2 regions of the Amycolatopsis sp. NPDC054798 genome follow, and region 1 is predicted to be linked to the other one. Evidence: riboswitches for the same ligand, from Rfam matches in the RefSeq annotation. Region 1 holds a riboswitch; the other holds the start of a gene.
What was found. A riboswitch is a leader RNA that binds a small molecule or an ion and turns the genes downstream of it on or off. The one in region 1 is predicted to bind S-adenosylmethionine.

Region 1 (8,097 bases):
CAGCCGGAGGTTGGGGATTGCCTCGGTGAATTGTTGCGTGGGGGCACCCCGAAGCTGATTGTGACGACGGTCTGAGGGTGCTTGTCAAGGCGGGAAAGATGCCTTGACAAGCACCCTCAGACCGTGTTTTTGGCTTCGTATCGGGGTGCAGGGCCGGGTGTGGCTGCGCTGGCGGGTTTGGGAGCGCAGGCTGCAGTTGGGCAGGTGGCTTGGTGGCTGGAAAAGACGGTTAAGCCTCTGCGTTTTTTGCGATTTTGTCTGCGTATTGGGCTGCGGTGGCGGCGCGTTTTACCTTGCCGGACGGGGTTTTGGGGAGGCTTCCGGCGGGGAGGACTACTACGGCGAAGGGGCGCATGTCCACGGCGTCTCGGACGCGGGCGGCGATTTCCTTTGCCAGCCGGTTTTCTTCGGTGCTGTCACCGGCCAGTTTGGACTCCACGACCACGGCGAAGCGCTCGCGGCGGCTGCCTGCGTCCAGGCGGACCGCGACCGCGTTGCCTGCCCGTACGCCGTCGACCGAGCCGGCGGCGCGTTCGATGTCGGTCGGGTACAGGTTGCGGCCGCCCATGATGATGACGTCCTTGCGGCGGCCGCAGATCACGATCTGGCCGTCGGCCAGGTAGCCCAGGTCGCCGGTCTTCATCCAGCCGTCCTGGTCCTGGGTGTCCAGCGGGCCGTTGACGGTCAGGTAGCCGGGCGTCACGGCCTCGCCGCGCAGGCGGATCTCGCCGACCTGCCGGTCGCCCAGCACCGCGCCGGATTCGTCGACGATGTCCGCTTCCAGGCCGTCCAGGGGGCGGCCGAGGAGGGCGAACGAGCGGACCTCGTCGGTGCCGCGCCGGGGGTCGCCCTCGGGGACTGGCACGGCGCGGTTGTCCGCTTCCAGAGCGTCCGCTTCGACGACATCCAGCGTGAGTCCGGTGAACAGCGGCGCGAACGAGACCGCCAGCGTCGCCTCTGCCATGCCGTACGCGGGGAACACGCACTCGGGCGGCATGTTGAACCGCTTTCCGGCGTCCACAAAGGTCTTGACGGCCGTTTCGTCGATCGGCTCCGCGCCGTTCAGCGCGATGCGCAGCTTCGACAGGTCGTAGGCGTTGTCGTCCTCGACGCGTGCCATGCGCTTGCCGACGATGGCGTACGCGAAGTTCGGCGCGGCCGTGGTGGTGCCGCCGTACTTGCTGATCAGCTCCGGCCAGATCAACGGACCGGTCAGGAACTCGACCGGGGTGATCTTGATCAGCTCGACGCCGAACGTCATCGGCACGGTCAGGAAGCCGACCATGCCCATGTCGTGGAAGGTCGGCAGCCACGACACCATCACGTCGGTGTCGAACTCGAACTCGGCGCGGTCGACCATCGCCTTGACGTTGGTGTACAGGTTGCCGTAGGTGATCCGGACGGCCTTCGGCTCCGCGGTGGAACCGCTGGTCAGCTGCAGCAGCGCGGTGTCGCCCTCCGCGGTCGGCACGATCTCGGCCAGCGGTTCGGCCTCGATCAGCTCGGAGATCAGCCGGTAGCCGATGCCCTTGCCTTCCAGCACCGGGGCGAGCTGATCGAACGGTTCGCCGAGCACGACCAGCTCGGCCCCGATCATCTCGAGCACAGCCACCGTGTCCTCGGCCCATTCGGCGAGGTCGGTGCGCGGCGTCGGCTGGTGCAGCATCGTCACGCTGCCGCCGGTGAGCCACACCGCCTGCACGGTCGGCGCGATCAGCACCGGTGCGGCGGCCAGCACCGCCACCGCGCTCCCGGGAGCCAAACCGCCGCTGACCAGCCCGCCCGCGATCCGGCGCGCTTCGTCGTGCACCTGGGCCCAGGTCCGGCGCACCGGCTCCTTGGGCTCGCCGGTCACCATGCCGCGCCGTTGCCCCCGGTCCGCCGCGGTCCCGACGAGTGTGTCCACAAACCGACTCATGTGCGTCAGATTACTGTCCGGTTTTCCGGCGCTGCCCGCGGCGGCGTGAACAGCGGATGACCGGTGTCACTCGGCGAGTTCGGAGGTCTCCAGCCACCGCGCCTCGACGTCGTCCTTCTCCGCCAGGACGGCCTTCAGATCGGTGTTCAGCTCGATCAGCTTCTCCGGGTCGGTGGCCGCCTCCGCCAGCGCCGCGTGCAGCTTCTCCTCGCGCTTCGCGAGCTGGTCCAGCTTGCGCTCCAACCGGCCCAATTCCTTTTGCGCCGCACGGGTTTCCGCCGCGCTGCGCTTGGCCTCGGTCTTCTCCGCGGCCGGTGCCTCGCGACGCGGCGCGGCTTCCTTCGCGCGGGCGCGGCGCTGCAGGTACTCCTCGATGCCGCCCGGCAGGTGGGTCACCTTGCCGTCGCCGAGGAGTGCGTACGTGGCGTCGCAGACGCGCTCGACCAGGTACCGGTCGTGCGAGACCACCACCATCGTGCCCGGCCAGCCGTCGAGCAGGTCTTCGAGCTGCTGCAGGGTGTCGATGTCCAGGTCGTTCGTCGGCTCGTCCAGCAGCAGGACGTTCGGCTCGGCCATCAGCAGCCGGCACAGCTGCAGCCGGCGCCGTTCGCCGCCGGAGAGATCGCCGACCGGCGTCCACTGCCGCGCGGCGGGGAAACCGAGCTTCTCGCCGAGCTGCGACGCGGTCATCTCCTGCTTGCCGAACACGACGCGGCCGGCGATCTGCTCGATCGCTTGCAGCACCCGAAGGTCGGCGGGCAGGTCGTCCAGTTCCTGGCGCAGGTGCGCGAGCGCGACCGTCTTGCCCTGCACCCGCCGCCCGGTCGGCGATTCGACGTCGCCGCCCAGCAGCTTCAGCAGCGTGGTCTTGCCGGAGCCGTTCACGCCGACGAGGCCGATCCGGTCGCCAGGGCCGATCCGCCACGTGACGTGGTCGAGCAACGTCCGGTCGCCGACCCGCAGCGATGCGTCTTCCAGCTCCAGCACCGTCTTGCCGAGCCGGCGTTTCGCGAACGCCATCAGCTCCACGGAATCGCGCAGCGGAGGCACGTCGGCGATCAGTGCTTCGGCGGCCTCGACGCGGTAGCGCGGCTTCGAGGACCGCGCCTGCGGACCGCGCCGCAGCCACGCCAACTCCTTGCGCGCCAGGTTCTGCCGCTTCTCCTCCGCGGTCGCGGCGAGGCGAGCGCGTTCGGCACGCGCGAAAATCCAGTCGGCGTAACCGCCTTCGTACTGCTCGACCCGGCCGTTGGCGACTTCCCAGGTGAGGCTCGCGACGGTGTCGAGGAACCACCGGTCGTGCGTCACGACCACGACCGCGATCCGGCGGCCCAGCAGGTGATCGGCGAGCCAGCGCACGCCTTCGACGTCAAGGTGGTTAGTGGGCTCGTCGAGCACCACCAGGTCCAGTTCGCCGGTCAGCGCGGCGGCCAGCGCGACCCGGCGGCGTTCACCGCCGGACAGGTTCGCGGTCGGGGTGTCGAGACCGATCGCGGTGATGCCGAGACCGTCCACAATAGACCGGACGCGGGCGTCGGCGGCCCATTCGTGCTCGGCCCCGTAACGCTCCAGCACCACGTCGCCGACCGTGCTGCCGGTCGGCAATTCGGTGCGCTGGGTGACGACGGCCATCCGCAGGCCGCGCACCTGGCTCACCCGGCCGGAATCCGGCTCGCTCAGTCCGGAAAGGACTTCGAGCAGCGTCGTCTTGCCGCCGCCGTTGAGCCCGACGACGCCGATCCGCTGCCCCTCGGCGACGCCGAGGGAAACGTTGTCCAGCAACGGCTTCACGCCGTAGGACTTGCTCACCGATTCCAGGTTGACCAGGTTGGCCATCCGGATCCTTTCCACTGTGGACTATTGAGACAAAGTTTCAGGCGTGCACGCGCGGCGGCACGTTGCGCGGCGCGTCGTCGCCGCCGACCACCCGGGCTCCCGGCACCGGGCCGTGCGCGACTCGCACCGTCCGGCACACTCCCGCGCCGGACAGCTCCGCGGCCACCTCGACCGCCGTTTCCGCGTCGGAGCACAGGAACGCGCACGTGGGCCCGGAGCCGGACACGCATCCGGCCAGCGCGCCCGCGTTCACCCCGGCGCGCAGCGTGCGGCGCAGGCCGGGCCGCAGCGACACCGCCGCCGCCTGCAAATCGTTGCCCAGCAGCAGGGCGAGCTGGCGAGGGTCACCCGACGCGAGCGCCTCGACGACCGGCGTGTGCGACCCGATCCGCGGCGGTTTGCCGTCGGCGCGCAACCGGTCGAGTTCGCCGAACACCTTGGGGGTGGACAGGCCTTCCTCGTCGAAGGCCAGCACCCAGTGGAACGTGTGCCGCGCGAGCACCGGCACGAGCTGTTCGCCGCGGCCGGTGCCGAGCGCGGTGCCCCCGTACAGCGCGAAAGGCACGTCGCTGCCCAGCCGGCCGGCGATAGTGGCCAGCTCGTCACGAGTGACGTCGAGCTTCCAGAGCGACGACAGCCCGACCAGCGCCGCCGCCGCGTCCGCGCTCCCGCCCGCCATGCCGCCGGCGACCGGAATGCCCTTGCGCAGCACGATTCGCACCTTCGGCGCATCCGCGTCCGGCCGTCCGGCGTAAGCGGCGAGCTCACGAGCCGCGCGCCAGGCGAGGTTGGTGCCGTCGGTGGGCACCGTGCGCTCCCCCTCGCCGTACACCTCGAGCCCTGGCTCGTCGGCGGCCGCGACGGTCACCTCGTCGGTGAGCGAAAGCGCCTGGAAGACGGTGACCAGCTCGTGGAACCCGTCCGCCCGCAGGTCGCCGACGGCCAGGTGCAGGTTGACCTTGGCCGGGACCCGGACGGTGACTGGTGGAGGAACGACGGCGAGCACCCGTCCAGCCTACGTGGCTGCCGCGCGCCGGGTCCCGCCAGGAGAAAACGTTGGCACAGAAGTTCCCCCACTCGTCGTCCCGGATTGGCCGGACGGGCTAGTTTGGAACTACTTTGGAAGTATGGCCGCGCCGGAAGTCAACCTCTCCGAGCTGTCCCTGCACCCGCGCCGGGTGGTGGACCAGCTCGAACGTTCGCCGAGCCGTTCGGTCCGGATTCGCCGACGAGAGAAGGACAAACCCGATCTGCTGCTGGTCACCGCCGAGCGCGCCGAGCAGGTCGCGGCTGGCGCTTCGGCGGCTGTGACGCTCCTCGTGGAACTGGTGCGCCGCAGCACCGAGACGGCCGCGCTCGCCGCCGAGGCGCTGCCCGCCGCGTTCCCGTGGGCGCGGTACCTGCCGGCGGCAGAGCTGCGGACGTTCGTCGGAGAACTGGCCGAAACCCTGGAGCGGGCCGAATCCCTTGGCAACCCGGCCCCGGTCGCCGCCCTCGTGGCGAAGTGGAAGCAGACCGCCGAGGCGCACGCGGATCCGGAGCTGGCGGAGCTTTTGCGCCGGAACGACCACAGTGGACAGACTCCAGGACACTCGTCCTAAAAGTTCGGCCAAGCGACCTGATTTCTCGGTCGCCGCGTCCCGCGGACGTGGCGAGGGCCGCCCCGACCGGATGGGGCGGCCCTCGAAAAACAGCTCAGGGAAAGGGAATCAGGCAGCGACGACGCTCTGCGGTCCGCGAGCCGGCTGGCTCACGTGCGCACCCCGCTCGGAGATCCAGGACAGCGCGGCGTCGGCCCGCTCGCCGCGGACGCCGAGGCGGAAGCGGGCGATCGGGGTGTCCCCGATGCGAGTGAGGCCGCCGCCGATGGTGGCGAGTTCCACGTCGAAGCGGCTGGCCGCCTCGGGCAGCAGCGCACCCACCGACGCGAAGCCGATCAGCACGACGTCGACCGCGCGGTCGTACTTCGCGGACTGGGCGCGCGACGTCTCGACCGAGGGCAGCACCGCCTGCGCGGTCCAGCTGTCCGGCGTCGAGATGAGGTCGAGAACCGTGCCGCGCTCGACGATCGCGCCGTTGTCGAGCACCGCGACGTCGTCGCAGACGCGGCGGACGACGTCCGCGTCCGGCGTGGTGACCACGACCGTCACCCCCAGCTCGGCCCGCGCCCGGTCGAGCACGGCGAGCACCGCGCCGGCGTCCTCGGCCGCGACCCCGGCGGTCGGGTCGTCGGCAAGCAGCACGGCCGGCCCGGCGGCGAGCGCCTTCGCGACCGCCACCCGGCGGAGCTGGCCTTCGGTGAGTTCTTCCGGCTTCTGCGCGGCGCGGGCGGTGAGGCCGACCAGGTCGAGCAGCGAGCCGACCCGGCTGCGCCGCTGCGGGCCGTCGACGCCGAGCTGCTCCAGCGGGCTGGCGATGTTGCCTGCGATGGTGCGCTCGGCGATCAGCTCCGGATTGGTTCCGACGACGCCGAGCTGGCGGCGGATCTCCCGCAGCCGCTTGCCGTCGAGCGTCGCGGTGTTGAGGCCGTCGAGCCGCACGACGCCGCGGTCGGGGCGCTCCTGCAGCGCGATGCAGCGGGCGAGGGTCGACTTGCCGGAACCCGACGGGCCCACGATTCCGAACAGCGAGCCGGCTTGCACGTCAACGCTCACGTCGCGCAGCGCGGCGACGCGATTTCCGTGGAAGGGAAAGGACTTGGACACGTTTTCGACAGTGATCACGAAAGGGCTCCAGGCAAAACGAGGCGCAGCGCCGTTTCCGGGCGCGCCAGGCGTCATCGAATTACCGTCCACTGTGGACGGCGCAAGAAACTGCGGAAAAGACGATCAGGCGATGACCATGGAGCGTCGACACGCACATACCGAGCGGCGACCTTCGTCGACTACGCGCCGGCGGGTCAGCAGGAGCGGGCGGGTGACCCTCTTCATCGAAAACAGCCTCCATCGGTCCTGGCGGTAGCACCTGCCCTGCGGAGGGTGGTTGCTGCGACTTCGGCGAGCCAGGTCTCTCAGTCGCTCGGGATGGACGCTTTCGAGTAAAGCCGATCCCATTGGCTGAACGCAAGCGCGTTGGTGCAGATCACACGTCTGGTGGTGCCCGCATACCGGAACACCGCGTCCTGGATCGCGAAACCCGGAGCCTCGGTCGCCGAACAACGCGTCGACCTGGGAAAGACCCGCCCCCGGCCGCCGGAGCGAACCCGTTCGTTCCACTATGGACGATCAAGGACCCTTATGGATCAATAGTTTTCCCGTTGTCAAGAGGCAGTCGCTCGCAGGGCTGGCTCCGCGGCTGGCCACTGCGGTCGGCGGGCGCAAAAAGCTCATCAGTGCGAAGCACCTCGAACCGGTGCCGCTGAACAATCCGGGCCGCGGAGCAATCGGACTCGCCCGAATGCCCGAGCGCTGACGAGCCGCCCGTCACAGGTAGAGGGCTGTTTCGGCCGCACTCGCGCGATGACCGAGAGTAGCTGAATGGCCTCGGAGGCAACACGATCAGCGACAACGGAGGGTCAGCGGAATACTCGCCGCGCCGCTGCTGTTGGACGGCGAAAGCGAAGCTACGGGACTGGACTGGCGAAGGTGTTCCGCGAGGGGGAGGTGCACGCGATGGCTGGCTGCCCGCGCTATCGATTCGTAGGCACCGCCGCGGAAGGACTCCCGGTCAGCTCCCGGCAGCCGCGATCCGCGCGAACGCGTGCACGTCCAGTTGCTCACCGCGGGTCTTCGGATCGATCCCGGCCTCGGCGAGCAGCTCGCCTGCCCGCTCGGCGGAACCGGCCCATCCCGCCAGCGCCGCCCGCAAAGTCTTGCGCCGCTGGGAGAACGCCGCGTCGACCACCGCGAACAGCCGCGCCCGATCCACCCCGGAGACCGGGTCGGTGCGGGTGAACGACACCAGCGCGGAATCGACGTTCGGCACCGGCCAGAACACCGTGCGCGGCACCGCGGCCACCTTGCGCGCCGGGCCGTACCAGGCCAGTTTCACGCTCGGCACGCCGTAGGTGCGGCTGCCCGGCCCGGCCGCCATCCGGTCGGCGACCTCGGTCTGGACCATTACGAGCCCGCTGCGCAGCGACGGCAGTTCGGCCAGCAGGTGCAGCACCACCGGCACCGCGACGTTGTACGGCAGGTTCGCCACGATCGACACCGGCTCGGCCGGCAGATCGGCGGCACGCACTCGCAGCGCGTCGGCTCCGACGACGGTCAGCCGGTCCGCTGCCTCCGGCGCGCGTTCGGCGACTGTGCGCGGCAGCCGGGCGGCCAGCACTGGATCGATCTCCACAGCGACGACCTGAGCGCCCGCGGCGAGCAGCCCCAGCGTCAGCGAGCCGAGCCCGG
Region 2 (13,108 bases), on a different contig from region 1:
CGAACAGGCGCGGCAGCTCGTCGCGGAGCTGGCCGACGCCTACCGGCTCGACCAGATCCGGATCCCGCTGCTCGCGGTCGCGTGCGGCAAGGACAAGCTCGTGACGGCCGCGTCCGGGCGGAAGCTGCACACCCTGGTGCCGCACAGCAGGCTCGTCGTCCGGGAGGACTGGGGCCACTGCCCGCAGCTGGACGCCCCGCCCGAGGTCGCGGAGCTGCTCGCCTTCTTCGCCGCGGGCGCGGTCCGCACGGCCGCCCGCCCGGCGCCCACGGTCAGCGACGTCGAGGACGACTCGGCGACCGGGTGACTCAGGCTGCCAAGATCGTCACACTGCGGAGTCGGTGACAGGCGCGGCGCCTCCGGGTACGGTGCCCTGCCAGGGCCCGGAACCCGGGTCCGGCGAACCACCAGTCTGAGGAGACATCGATGTCAGCTCCGCGCGGCGGCCCTAACCTGGGCTCCGGGTCCGGGATCTTCCGGCGGAAGCCGATCGAAACCATCGAGCAGGCGGGCGAAAGCGGCCTGCAGCGCACACTCGGCTTGCGGCAGCTGACCGCGATCGGCGTCGGCGGCATCATCGGCGCGGGCATCTTCTCGCTCGCCGGGGCGGTCGCGAACAAGACCGCCGGCCCGGCCGTGCTGATCTCATTCCTGATCGCGGGCATCGCGAGCGCCGCGGCGGCGTTCTCCTACGCCGAGTTCGCCGGGCTCATCCCGCGCGCGGGCTCCGCCTACACCTACGGGTACGCGGTGCTCGGCGAGATCGTCGGCTGGTTCATCGGCTGGGACCTGCTGCTGGAGTACACCGCGATCGTGTCCGTGGTGGCGATCGGGATCTCCGGGTACTTCAACGACCTGCTGGGCTTCCTGCACGTGTCGCTGCCGCACTGGATGTCCGGCGCGCCCGGCACCGAACCGGCGGGCGTGGAACCGGGGTCGTACAAGGTCAACCTGTTCGCGGTGCTGCTGTGCCTGTTGATCGCCTTCATCCTCAACCAGGGCATGAAGAACGCCGCGCGGTTCGAGACGCTGCTGGTGTACCTGAAGGTCGGCCTGGTGCTGCTGGTGATCGTCGTCGGCGCCTTCCACATCCAGAGCGGCAACTACAGCAACTTCTTCCCGTTCGGCCTCAGCGGCGCTTTCACCGGCGCGGCAACGGTGTTCTTCGCGGTCTTCGGCTACGACGCCATGTCCACCGCGGCGGAAGAGTCGCAGGACTCGCAGAAGCACATGCCGAAGGCGATCATCTACTCGCTGGCGATCTCGATGGTGCTGTACGTGCTGGCCTGCCTGGTGCTGACCGGCATGGTGAAGTACACCGACATCAACCCGGAAGCCGCGTTCTCGAGCGCTTTCGCGAAGGTGGGCCTCGGCTGGCTGGGCGCGATCATCGCGGTAGGCGCGATCATCGGCATCCTGACGGTGCTGTTCACCTTCCTGCTCGGCGCGACGCGTGTGGGCTACTCGATGAGCCGCGACGGCCTGCTGCCCAAGTGGTTCGCGAAGACCCACCCGGTGCGCAAGGTGCCGTCGCGCATCACCTGGATCCTGGGCGCCGCGTCCGCGCTGATCGCCGGGGTGCTGCCGATCGGAGAGGCCGCGGAGCTGACGAACATCGGCATCCTGCTCGCGTTCGTGGTCGTGTGCATCGCGGTGATCGTGCTGCGCTACAAGCGCCCCGAACTGCCGCGCACGTTCAAGACGCCCGGCATGCCGGTCGTGCCGATCATCGGGGTCGTGTTCTCGATCTGGCTGATCACGTTCCTGAAGCCGGAAACGTGGCTGCGCTTCGCGATCTGGTTCGCGATCGGGATGGTGATCTACTTCGCCTACAGCAAACGCCACTCCGCGATGGAACGCGGCGCCGAGGCCGGAGACGGGGATTCCGGCGGGGTTAAGTCCACTTCGGACTGATCCGTTGGCGGGTTCGTTCGGTTTATTGCGGGGGACGCTTTGGCGGCGTCCCCCGCATTTTCTTGTGCGGGCTTTCGCTGGAGCGCGCAGGGTCGGGATTGCCTGAGGCGACGCTCCTGGCTTGCCTTTGCTGCATAATCGGGCACCATCTCGGTCCGCCCGCGCAGATCGTTCTCTCCGGAGGCCGCGGCGGGAGCGCGCTCTTCGATACCGCGCGCAACTGGGTCACTTGTAGCTTGCCTGGGCTGCGTCTGTTCGGGGCGGCACACGAGCGCCTTCCGACCCGCCGGAAGTCTCAGCGCAGCCGGTCAAACTGTTCTGGTTCTGTGGTTTCAGGGAAATCTCGTTCGCCTGGATCGCGGTCAGCGCGCCGCGGCCATCGAGGCTTCCCGCCGCCGCGAACTCGTCGGGAAGGCTCGCACTGCCGCGCCCACTCACCGCAACCGTCAAGCTATTGCGCCACTGCGAGTTCAGCAGGCCTTCCCGCCCAATACCCCGCGTCCAGAAGACCGGAACCAGCCGAGCCGTCGTCGTCTCTGCCCTCGCCGCTCCGGGTTCTCAGCGCAACCGGTCGAGCCGTTCCACCGCAGCCTTCGCCTCGGCGCGCAACCGGGCCACGATCGAGGCCGCTGAACCGTCACCAGCGAGCGGATACGTCTGCCCCGCCCACAATGACATCGCCTCCGGGTCACCAGCTTTGGCAGCCGCCGCGCGGACCGGTTTGCTCAGGTGGTGCAGCTGCGGGTACGCGGCGGGCGCGTCCGCGGAAAGGTCGCTCAGGACGCGGTTCACCATGCCGCGCGCCGGGCGTCCGCTGAACGCGCGCGTGAACGCCGTCGTCCGGCCAGCTTCGGCGAGCGCACGCCGCTGGGTCTCGCCGGTGCCAGCTTCCGTCGCGAGCAGGAAAGCCGTGCCCAGCTGCGCCGCCGACGCACCGGCAGCCAGCACCGCCGCGACGTCGGCACCGTTGACCAGTCCCCCGGCCGCGATCAAGGGCAGGCTCGTGCGCGCGCCGAGCAAACGCAGCAGCGCGAGCAGGCCGTACTCCTCGCCGCCAGCCGGTTTGCCCGGGTCGTCGGTGAAGAGACCGCGATGACCGCCGGCTTCGAAGCCCTGCACGACCAGCGCGTCGGCTCCGCGCGCGGCGGCGAGGTCCGCCTCCTCCGGGTTCGTGACGGTGACCGCGACCTTGCCGCCGGCTTCGTGGATCCGCTGCACCTCGGCGGACGTCGGCGCGCCGAAGGTGAACGACACCACCGGAACCCGGTGCCGCACGACGAGGTCGAGTTTCGCCGGGTACTCGTCGTCGTCCCAGACCGGATCGCCGAGTTCGACGCCGTAACGGACGGCTTCGGCGAGCAACCGCTCGCGGTGCGCGTCGAGGTCCGCCACAGACCGGCCGCCGGGGACGAACAGGTTGGTGCCGAACCGGCCGCCGGTGAGGTCGGCGGTGTGCGCGATCCGGGCGTCCAGCGTCTCCGGGCTGAGGTAGCCCGCGGCGAGGAACCCGAACCCGCCCGCGCCCGTGACGGCGCCGACCAGCTGCGGAGTCGTGGGCCCGCCCGCCATCGGCGCCACGATCACCGGGAACTCGAGATCATCGAACATGCCCCCGAGCCTAGTGCCGGATCGGAAATGCGCCGGGCCGCCGCCGCGTTGCAGGAGAGCATGACGGCAACCCTGGAACAGCTCCGCGCGCTGTCGGTGGAGGAGAACGGCCTCGCGACCGTGGCCACGACCCGCGCCGACGGCACCGTGCACGCGTCCGTGGTGAACGCGGGCATCCTGGACGACCCCGTGACCGGCAAGCCGAGCGTGGGCTTCGTCGCCGTCGGCGGTGCGCACAAGCTCACGCTGCTGCGCCGCAACAGCCACGCGACCGTGACCTTCCGCCGCGGCTGGCGCTGGCTCTCGGTGACCGGCCCGGTCCGCCTGATCGGCCCGGACGACCCCGACCCCGCCTTCCCCGCCGACGGCCTCCCGCCCCTGCTGCGCGACGTGTTCCGCGCCGCCACCGGCACCCACGACGACTGGGCGGAGTACGACCGGGTGATGGCCGCCGAACGCCGGGCCGCGGTGTTCGTGGAGGTGGGCAAGATCATCGGGAACGGCTGACCGAGCCCTTCGCCCGCGCGACGTCCTGGCGGCTTAACCGGAACCGCTCAGCTCCTTCCGATCAGTTCCTCGGGCACCACCCGGACCGAGAACGGCCGTTGTGCTTCGAAAACCTCGGCACCCGCCGCCTTGGCGACCTGGCGATAGCGACCGTCCTCGTCCAGTTCGAACACGGCCAGTTCGGCAGTCACCGGATCGATCACCCAGTAGCTCGGGACGCCCAGCCTTTCGTAGAGCGCCTTCTTGGTGTTCAGGTCGTGAATCGACGTGCTCGGCGACAGCACTTCGACCGCGAGCACCGGCGGCACGGGCAGATCCTTGGCAGTGAAATCCTCGGTCCTTCCGACCAGCACATCCGGCTGCAGCTCTATTCGATCGCCCACGTGCACCGCGAACGGCGCGCCGACGACGAACATTTCTTCCGGGCAAGCCGCGTCGAGCACGCCGTACAGCCGGTAGCCGATGGTCTGGTGTCTCAGACCCGGCGCGGGGCTCACGAGGAGCGTCCCGTCGATGAGTTCGTAACGACGGCCGTCATCCGGCATCCCCTCGAGGTCGTGCACCGTCATGGGTCCCGACCCGGGAGGATTCTGGATTTCCGCCATGACCGTCATGGTGCTCTCCTTTCCCTGTTCGCGCCAGAGAGTCCCTGTCCGCAATTGAGAACACCAGACCCCACCGACAAAAAACGGCGGCTCCGGGAAACCCGGAGCCGCCGTTCACCCGAAGGTGGACCTACTTCTTGTTCTTCCCGTTGTCCTCAGTGGACAGTGCCGCGACGAAGGCCTCCTGCGGCACCTCCACCCGGCCGACGGTCTTCATCCGCTTCTTGCCTTCCTTCTGCTTCTCCAGCAGTTTCCGCTTACGCGAGATGTCGCCGCCGTAACACTTGGCGAGCACGTCCTTGCGGATGGCGCGGATCGTTTCGCGCGCGATGATGCGCGAGCCGATCGCGGCCTGGATCGGCACCTCGAACTGCTGACGCGGAATCAGCTCGCGCAGGCGCGTCGCCATCCGGTTTCCGTAGGTATACGCGGCGTCCTTGTGCACGATCGCGGAGAACGCGTCCACTGTCTCGCCCTGCAGCAGGATGTCGACCTTCACCAGGTCGGCCACCTGCTCGCCGGACTCCTCGTAGTCGAGCGACGCGTAACCGCGCGTGCGCGACTTCAGCGTGTCGAAGAAGTCGAAGATGATCTCCGCGAGCGGGATCGTGTAGCGCAGTTCGACCCGGTCCTCGGACAGGTAGTCCATGCCCAGCAGGTTGCCGCGTTTCGCCTGGCACAGCTCCATGATCGTGCCCACGAACTCCGACGGCGCAAGGATGCTCACCTTCGAGACCGGCTCGTGCACCTCGGAGATCTTGAGCCCGCTCGGCCAGTCCGACGGGTTCGTCACGACGACCTCGCTGCGGTCCTCCAGCACCACGCGGTACACCACGTTCGGCGCGGTGGAAATCAGGTCCAGCCCGAACTCGCGCTCCAGCCGGTCCCGGGTGATCTCCAGGTGCAGCAGGCCGAGGAAGCCGCAGCGGAAGCCGAAGCCCAGCGCGACCGACGTCTCCGGCTCGTAGGTCAGCGCCGCGTCGTTGAGCTGCAGCTTCTCCAGCGCTTCGCGCAGTTCCGGGTAGTCCGAACCGTCCACCGGGTACAGGCCGGAGAACACCATCGGCTTCGGTTCGCGGTAGCCGGCCAGCGGCTCCGTCGCGCCGTGCCGCTCGGACGTCACGGTGTCGCCGACCTTCGACTGGCGCACGTCCTTCACGCCGGTGATCAGGTAGCCGACCTCGCCGACGCCGAGTCCCTTGCTGGCCTTCGGCTCCGGCGAGATGATCCCGACCTCGAGCAGTTCGTGCGTCGCGCCGGTGGACATCATCTTGATCTTCTCGCGCGGGGTGATCTTGCCGTCCACCACGCGGATGTAGGTGACGACGCCGCGGTAGGTGTCGTAGACCGAGTCGAAGATCATCGCGCGGGCGGGCGCGTCCGCGTCGCCGACCGGCGGCGGGACCTGGCGCACGCATTCGTCCAGCAGCTCGGTCACGCCCATGCCGGTCTTCGCCGACACGCGCAGCACGTCCGAGGGCTCGCAGCCGATGATGTGCGCGATCTCCGCCGCGTACTTCTCCGGGTCCGCCGAGGGCAGGTCGATCTTGTTCAGCACCGGGATGATGTGCAGGTCGTTCTCGAGCGCGAGGTACAGGTTCGCGAGCGTCTGCGCCTCGATCCCCTGCGCGGCGTCGACCAGCAGGATCGCGCCCTCGCACGCCTCGAGCGCGCGCGAGACCTCGTAGGTGAAGTCGACGTGGCCGGGGGTGTCGATCAGGTGCAGGACGTGGTCCTTGCCGTCGACCTGCCACGGCAGCCGGACGTTCTGGGCCTTGATCGTGATGCCGCGTTCCCGCTCGATGTCCATGCGGTCGAGGTACTGCGCGCGCATGGCCCGCTCCTCGACGACGCCGGTGAGCTGCAGCATCCGGTCCGCCAGCGTCGACTTGCCGTGGTCGATGTGGGCGATGATGCAGAAGTTGCGGATCAACTCCGGCGGCGTGAAGGTGGTGTCGGCGAACGTCTTGGGCGCTGTCACTCGGGCTGTCCTCGGGATGGTGGGGGATGTCCGTACCCCATCGTCCCATGGACCTCCGGGTGCGGGTGGGGGTCATCCCCGATGCGGCCCGGCGCGTCTCGTGATGACCTCGAAGCATGACCACTTCACCCTCCCCCTCGCCGCCCGGCCCCGGCGTCCTGGACGCCGCGCTCGACCGGGCTTTCGGCCATCCCAGCGGCCTGCTGGGCAGGCTCGGCGGCAAGCTGATGGCGGCCGGCAACGCCGCGACCGAGCACCGGATCGTCGACCTCGCCCGCCTGGAACCCGACGAAACCGTCCTCGTCGTCGGGCCCGGGCCCGGGGTCGGCCTCGACGCGGCGAGCAAACTCGCCGGCGAGGTGATCGGCGTCGAGCCTTCGCCGGAGATGCGGGACCTCTGCACGGACCGCTGCGGCGACCGCGCCGAGGTGCGCGCGGGCGACGCGGCCCGCACCGGCTGCGCGGACGATTCCGCGGACGTCGTGCTGACCGTGAACAACGTCCAGCTCTGGGAAGACCGCGCGGCAGGCTTCGCCGAGTTGTTCCGGGTGTTGCGGCCTGGCGGACGGCTGCTGCTCTCGGCGCACGAGAAATGGCTTCCGGTCACGCGGCACGAGCTGGCCGACGAAGCCGCCGCGGCAGGATTCACCGACCTGCAGACCTGGACCTGGGACCCGCCCGGGTTCGCTGCGCTCGCAGCCCAGCTCCGGGCGGTGAAACCCAGCTAGCGCTTGTCGCGGCGCAGCGGGTGGTCTTCCGGGACCTCGACGAGGACGATCCGCAGCCCGTCCGGGTCGGCGATCCACGCCTCGTCGGTGCCCCACGGTTCGCGACGGGCCTCGCGCACCGGCTCGACCCCGCGCCCGGCCAGTTCCGCCAGCGTCGCCGGAAGATCGCGGACTTGCAGGAACAGATTGACGTCCGGCCCGGGCCCGGCCTCGCCCGTGCCGACCACTTCGATCGACCCGCCGCCGGCGAAAAACCGTGTGCCGCCGGGGAACTCGCGTTCGATCGCCAGGCCAAGAGCGTCGCGGTAGAACGCGGTCGACACCTCGTGGTCGCGGGGGTGGATCAGCACCCGGCTGCTCAGTACGTCCATGGCTCCTGCCTACCCGAGCCGCTCAGGCGACCGCAATCGCAGCGATCCCGGCCAGCACCACCAGCGATCCGGCGAGCCGGCGGACCGCGTTGCGCTCACGCAGCACGAGCCAGGCGGCGACCCCGCCGAAGACGATCGACAGCTCGCGCGCCGGAGCGACGAGGCTGACCGGCGCGATCCGCAGGGCATACAGGACCAGCAGATAGCTGGCCGGCGAGGCGAGCCCGACGATCAGCACCTCGCGCCGGTGGTCGCGCCACAGCCGCTTGATCTCGGACCGGCCGCGGACGGCGGTCGGCGCGAGCAGGATGCTCTGGCCCAGCGCTCCGCCGCCGAAGTAAACGAGCGGAGGCACGCCGAGCGACGTGACCGAATGCGCGTCCCAGAGCGTGTAAGCCGCGATCACCACGCCGGTGGCGATGCCGTAGAACACTCCGGCGCGGCGGGCCCGGGCGTCGCCGGAGTTGCCGCCGAGGCTGATCACCAGGACACCGCCGACCACGAGGAAGGCTCCGACCAGCCCGAGCACTCCCGGCCGTTCTCCCAGCACTGTGACGGCCACGAGCACCGACACCAGGGGGCCGGTGCCGCGGGCCAGAGGGTAGACGATCGACAGGTCGCCGACCTCGTATCCGCGCTGCAGCACGATCCCGTACGCCACGTGCAGGACCGCGGTGCCCGCGGCGGCGAACAGCCAAGTCCACTGTGGACGTTCCGGTTCGACGGCCAGCGCGACCGCGATCACCGGAAGCATCGCGACCGCCGAGACCGTGTAGTACAGCCAGACGAACCGCGGACCGCCGGAAACCCGTTTGGCGGCGAGGTTCCACACGGCGTGCACGACCGCGGCGACGAGGACCATGGCAAGGGCAGTGGTGTTCATCCGGACCCCTTCAGGTTTTCAGCGCACGCTGAAGACCGGGTCCTCCAGGCTTTTGTCCCGTCAGATGAACGGCAGGGCTCGGTGTCCCGCCGAAGGTGCCGCTCGGACCAGGCCCGCCCGCCCTCGTTGTCTTCGCGACCCGCTGTGCGGGAGCACGGGCAGGCGACGGAACCCTAGGCACTACCGGAGCCCACCGTAACGGAGCCGCCGGACGAATGCCGGACGGTCAGCGGCCCCGGGGCCCTCTCCAGGCCCGCGAACAGGGCTGTTAAGATTTTCGACTGTTGCCGTGCGGCATTCCGTCAGGGAGGAAACCCGGCTGTCCCCTCGGGGCCGGCCTGGAGCCACACGAACGCGGCAGCGACCTTCACCGAGTGAAAGAGGAACGCCTCCATGGCCAACATCAAGTCGCAGGTCAAGCGCATCACCACGAACGAGAAGGCGCGGCAGCGCAACCTGGCGATCCGGTCCTCGGTGAAGACCGCGATCCGCAAGTTCCGCGAGGCCGCCGAAGCCGGTGACAAGGACAAGGCCCTCGAACTGCAGCGCGAGGCCGCTCGCAAGCTCGACAAGGCCGTCACCAAGGGCGTCATCCACGCCAACCAGGCCGCGAACAAGAAGTCGGCTCTCGCGAAGCGCGCGAACCAGCTCTGAGCGCAGTCTTTCCGGAAGGCCCGGCGGCTTCGGCTGCCGGGCCTTTTCCGTGTCCTGGCTCTGGTTGAACGATTGCCGCGGGGATCGCCGCGGCAACGGGTGCGGCAATTCGTTAAGGCAACGCCGCCTCGGCGTCAGCGGTCGCCCTTGGCCGCGACCACGTCGAGGACCGCGCGCTGCAGGGCGTAGTTCGAATCCGCTGCCGCGCCCTTGACCTCGGCGTTCAGCCGAGCCACGATGCGCATCGCGGTCGCCAGCCCGTCCTGTCCCCAGCCGCGGGACTGGCCCTGCGCCTTCCGGATTTTCCACGGCGGCATGCCCAGTTCGCCCGCCATCTGGTTCGGGTTGCCGCGACCGGCCGCGGACACGCGGGCGATCGTGCGGACCGCGTCGGCGAGCGCGTCGGCCACCAGGACGTGCGGGACGCCCAGCTGCATCGCCCATTGCAGCGATTCCATCGCTGCGGCCCGGTCGCCCGCGACCGCCTTTTCCGCGACCGCGAAGCCGGTCACGTCGGCGCGTCCGGTGTGGTAGCGGCGGACCGCCTGCTCGTCGACGGCTCCCCCGGTGTCGGCGACCAGCTGCGTCGCCGCCGAGGACAGTTCGCGCAAGTCCGAGCCGACCGAGTCGAGCAGCGCCATCAAACCGCCGGCGTCGATCTTGCCGCCCACCCGGCGCACCTCGTTGCGGACGAACGCCTCGCGCTCGGCAGGCTTGGTGAGCTTGGGGCATTCGGTGATTTCCGCGCCCGCTTTTTTCAACGCGCCCGGCAGCGCCTTCGCGGCTTTGCTCCGCCCGCCGCCGCTGTGCACGACCACGAGGACGATGCCGTCGGCCGGCGCCTTCAGGTATGCGAGCACCGCGTCGGACAGCTCCTGCGAGATGTCCTGCGCCGACTCCAGCACGATCACGCGCCCCTCGGCGAACAACGACGGGCTGACCAGCTCGGCCAGCAGGGGCGGTGTGAGATCGGACACCCGCATCCGCGTGAGGTCGGCTGTCGGGTCCGCGGCCTTGGCCGCGTCGAGGGAAGCTCGCACAGCCCGTTCGATGAGCAGTTCTTCCTCGCCCGTGACGAGGTGCAGCGGCGCGGGTGCGGTGGTCACCCGGCCATCTTCTCACCCTGCTGCCGGGCCGTCCGCTCCGGTGATGTGGGCCGCCTCCGTGGCACGAGCTGATCGGGATGTCGTACGGTGTAGCCGAGGACGCGCCCCGCGGGCGCTCCGACAACCGAATACCGCTCATCCAGAGGGGCAGAGGGAACGGCCCGACGAAGCCCCGGCAACCGGCGTACAGCCTGTCATCCCGCGATCGCGGGGTAGCTGACGACCACGGTGCCAATTCCGGCCCGCTTCGGCGGGGCAGATGAGGAAAGGAACCTCGCGATGACTGCAGCCCTCACCGCCACCTCCGCCAACAAGACGATCGACCTCGGTCCGGCCGTCGAACTGGTGTCGAAGGAAGAAGGGCACCGGCAGCCGCTCGCTCCGGAATTCGTCTCCGCCGAAGACTTCTCGCCGCTCGAGGTCGCCTACGACTTCGGCCGTGTCCGCCGCGAGGACATCGAGGCGGGCCCGCGCAACATCTGGCGTTACAAGAAGCTCCTTCCCGTCCCCTCGACCGTCGAGGAGACCCCGAACACCGAACCCGGCTGCACCCGGCTCGTGCGCGCCGACCGGCTCGCGAAGGAGCTCGGCCTCAAGAACCTGTGGGTCAAGGACGACACCGGCAACCCGACGCACTCGTTCAAGGACCGCGTGGTCGCCGTCGCGCTCGCCGCGGCCCGCGAGTTCGGCTTCGAGGTCCTCGCGTGTCCCTCGACCGGCAACCTGGCCAACGCGACCGCCGCGGCGGCGGCGCGCGCGGGCTGGCGGTCGGTCGTGCTGATCCCGAAGAGCCTCGAACGCGCGAAGATCCTCACCACCGCGGTCTACGACGGCGACCTGATCGCCGTCGACGGCAACTACGACGACGTGAACCGGCTCGCCACCGAACTGGCCGCCGAGCACCCGAAGTGGGCGTTCGTGAACGTCAACGTCCGCCCGTACTACTCCGAGGGTTCGAAGACGCTCGCCTACGAGGTCGCCGAGCAGCTCGGCTGGCGCATCCCCGAGCAGATCGTCGTGCCGATCGCCTCCGGTTCCCAGCTCACCAAGGTGGACAAGGGTTTCCGCGAACTGGGCCAGCTCGGTCTCGTGGACGCCAGCCCGTACAAGGTGTTCGGCGCGCAGGCCACCGGCTGCTCGCCGGTCTCCGCCGCGTACCGCAACGGCCACGACGTGGTCCAGCCGGTGAAGCCGGACACCATCGCCCGCTCGCTCGCGATCGGCAACCCGGCCGACGGCCCGTACGTGCTCGACGTGGTCAACCGCACCGGCGGCGCGATCGAGGACGTCACCGACGAAGAGGTCGTCGAAGGCATCCGGCTGCTCGCGCGCACCGAAGGCATCTTCACCGAGACCGCGGGCGGCGTCACCGTGGCGACCGCGAAGAAGCTCGTCGAAACCGGCAAGCTCGACCCGGACGCCGAAACCGTCCTCCTCATCACCGGCGACGGCCTGAAGACCCTCGACGCGGTCGAGAACCACGTCGGCCCGAAGGCCACCGTCCCGCCGTCCGCCGCAGCCGTCGCCAAGGCGCTCGGCTACTGACGCGCCCGCCCGGGGTCCGCCGCACTACCGCGGCGGACCCCGCGGCTCGCCCCGGCGCGCGATCGCCGGTCCGCTTCCTCCGGGCAGAACAGCGGTGTCACCGTCCACATCGGTGCGCGTGACCAGCACTCCCATCGTGCCTAGAACGTCCACTGTGGACTTGCTCGGATGTCCGTATCCGTTGCCCGCGCCGACACTGATCAGCGCCGTCCGCGGCCGCACCGCCGCGAGGAACTGCGGCAGCGAATACCTCGAGCCGTGATGCGGCACCTTCAGCACGTCCGCCCGCAAGTCGACGCCCTCGGCGAGCAAATCCGCCTGCGCGGCCAGTTCCACGTCTCCGGTCAGCAAAACCCGGCCGGCGGAAGTGTCCGCGCGCAGGACCACTGAGCTGTTGTTGATCATCGTGCCGTCCTGCAACGCAGGCGACCGAGTGGTGGCGTAGCGCGGACCGAGCACATCCAGCGACAGCCCCGGCCACTCCAGCCGCTGGCCCTCGCTCAGCTGCGCCAACGGCACGCCACGACGCCGCGCTTCGCCGGAAACCGACTGCCACGCCCACGCCGGAGCACGCCCTGGTCCCACGGCGATCGCGCCGACCGCCCGTCCGTCGAACACCGAGGCGAGACCACCGATGTGGTCCGCGTGCAGGTGGCTCAATACGAGCAACGGCACCCGCTCGACGCCCAGCCTCCGCAGGCATTCGTCGACCGGCCCTGGTTCTGGCCCGGTATCGACGACCACCGCACGACCAGGCTCGGCGGTGGCCAAAACGACCGCATCCCCTTGCCCAACATCGCATTCCACCATCGCCCAGCCGTCCGGCGGCCAGCCAGGTGCCAAGACTTTGGCGGGCACGACCGTCAACAGCACGACTACCAGCCCGATCGCCACCAGTAGGCGGAGCCGGCGAAACCGCGCAGCTAGCACCATCACGACCAGCAGGGCTGCCGCGCACAATCCGCCCAGCCAGCCACCGGGCCAGTACAGCGCCGCGCCAGGCGCTCTCGCGCCGTGACGGGCGACAGTGATCAGCCAACGGGCTTCCGGATCTGCCAAACGGATCAGCAAATGCCCGGCACCCGGCCACCATGGACCGACGACTGTCGCGAGCACGCCCAGCACGGTGACCGGCGCGACCACTGGTGCCGCAAGGACATTGGTGACCACCGAGACGAGGCTGACCGTGCCCGCCATACCGGCGAT

Region 2: another riboswitch for S-adenosylmethionine. It lies ahead of thrC (threonine synthase); the one in region 1 lies ahead of ACWGIC_RS43950 (methionine ABC transporter ATP-binding protein).

What each region holds. Positions count from the first base shown of each region.
Region 1 covers NZ_JBSHAM010000180.1:323-8,419, reverse strand. Annotated here, with positions in the region: gene ACWGIC_RS43970 (fatty acyl-AMP ligase) at 230-1,918, opposite strand; gene ACWGIC_RS43965 (ABC-F family ATP-binding cassette domain-containing protein) at 1,985-3,754, opposite strand; gene ACWGIC_RS43960 (4-(cytidine 5'-diphospho)-2-C-methyl-D-erythritol kinase) at 3,792-4,760, opposite strand; gene ACWGIC_RS43955 (hypothetical protein) at 4,882-5,355, shown strand; gene ACWGIC_RS43950 (methionine ABC transporter ATP-binding protein) at 5,464-6,477, opposite strand; SAM riboswitch class I at 6,694-6,784, opposite strand; gene rsmA (16S rRNA (adenine(1518)-N(6)/adenine(1519)-N(6))-dimethyltransferase RsmA) at 7,421-8,097, opposite strand, start outside.
Region 2 covers NZ_JBSHAM010000055.1:14,022-27,129, forward strand. Annotated here, with positions in the region: gene ACWGIC_RS29070 (alpha/beta fold hydrolase) at 1-307, shown strand, start outside; gene ACWGIC_RS29075 (amino acid permease) at 427-1,914, shown strand; gene ACWGIC_RS29080 (NAD(P)H-dependent flavin oxidoreductase) at 2,473-3,522, opposite strand; gene ACWGIC_RS29085 (pyridoxamine 5'-phosphate oxidase family protein) at 3,583-4,029, shown strand; gene ACWGIC_RS29090 (Uma2 family endonuclease) at 4,077-4,643, opposite strand; gene lepA (translation elongation factor 4) at 4,765-6,615, opposite strand; gene ACWGIC_RS29100 (class I SAM-dependent methyltransferase) at 6,732-7,343, shown strand; gene ACWGIC_RS29105 (VOC family protein) at 7,340-7,714, opposite strand; gene ACWGIC_RS29110 (DMT family transporter) at 7,737-8,597, opposite strand; gene rpsT (30S ribosomal protein S20) at 8,991-9,251, shown strand; gene holA (DNA polymerase III subunit delta) at 9,386-10,357, opposite strand; SAM riboswitch class I at 10,490-10,623, shown strand; gene thrC (threonine synthase) at 10,637-11,902, shown strand; gene ACWGIC_RS29130 (ComEC/Rec2 family competence protein) at 11,927-13,108, opposite strand, start outside.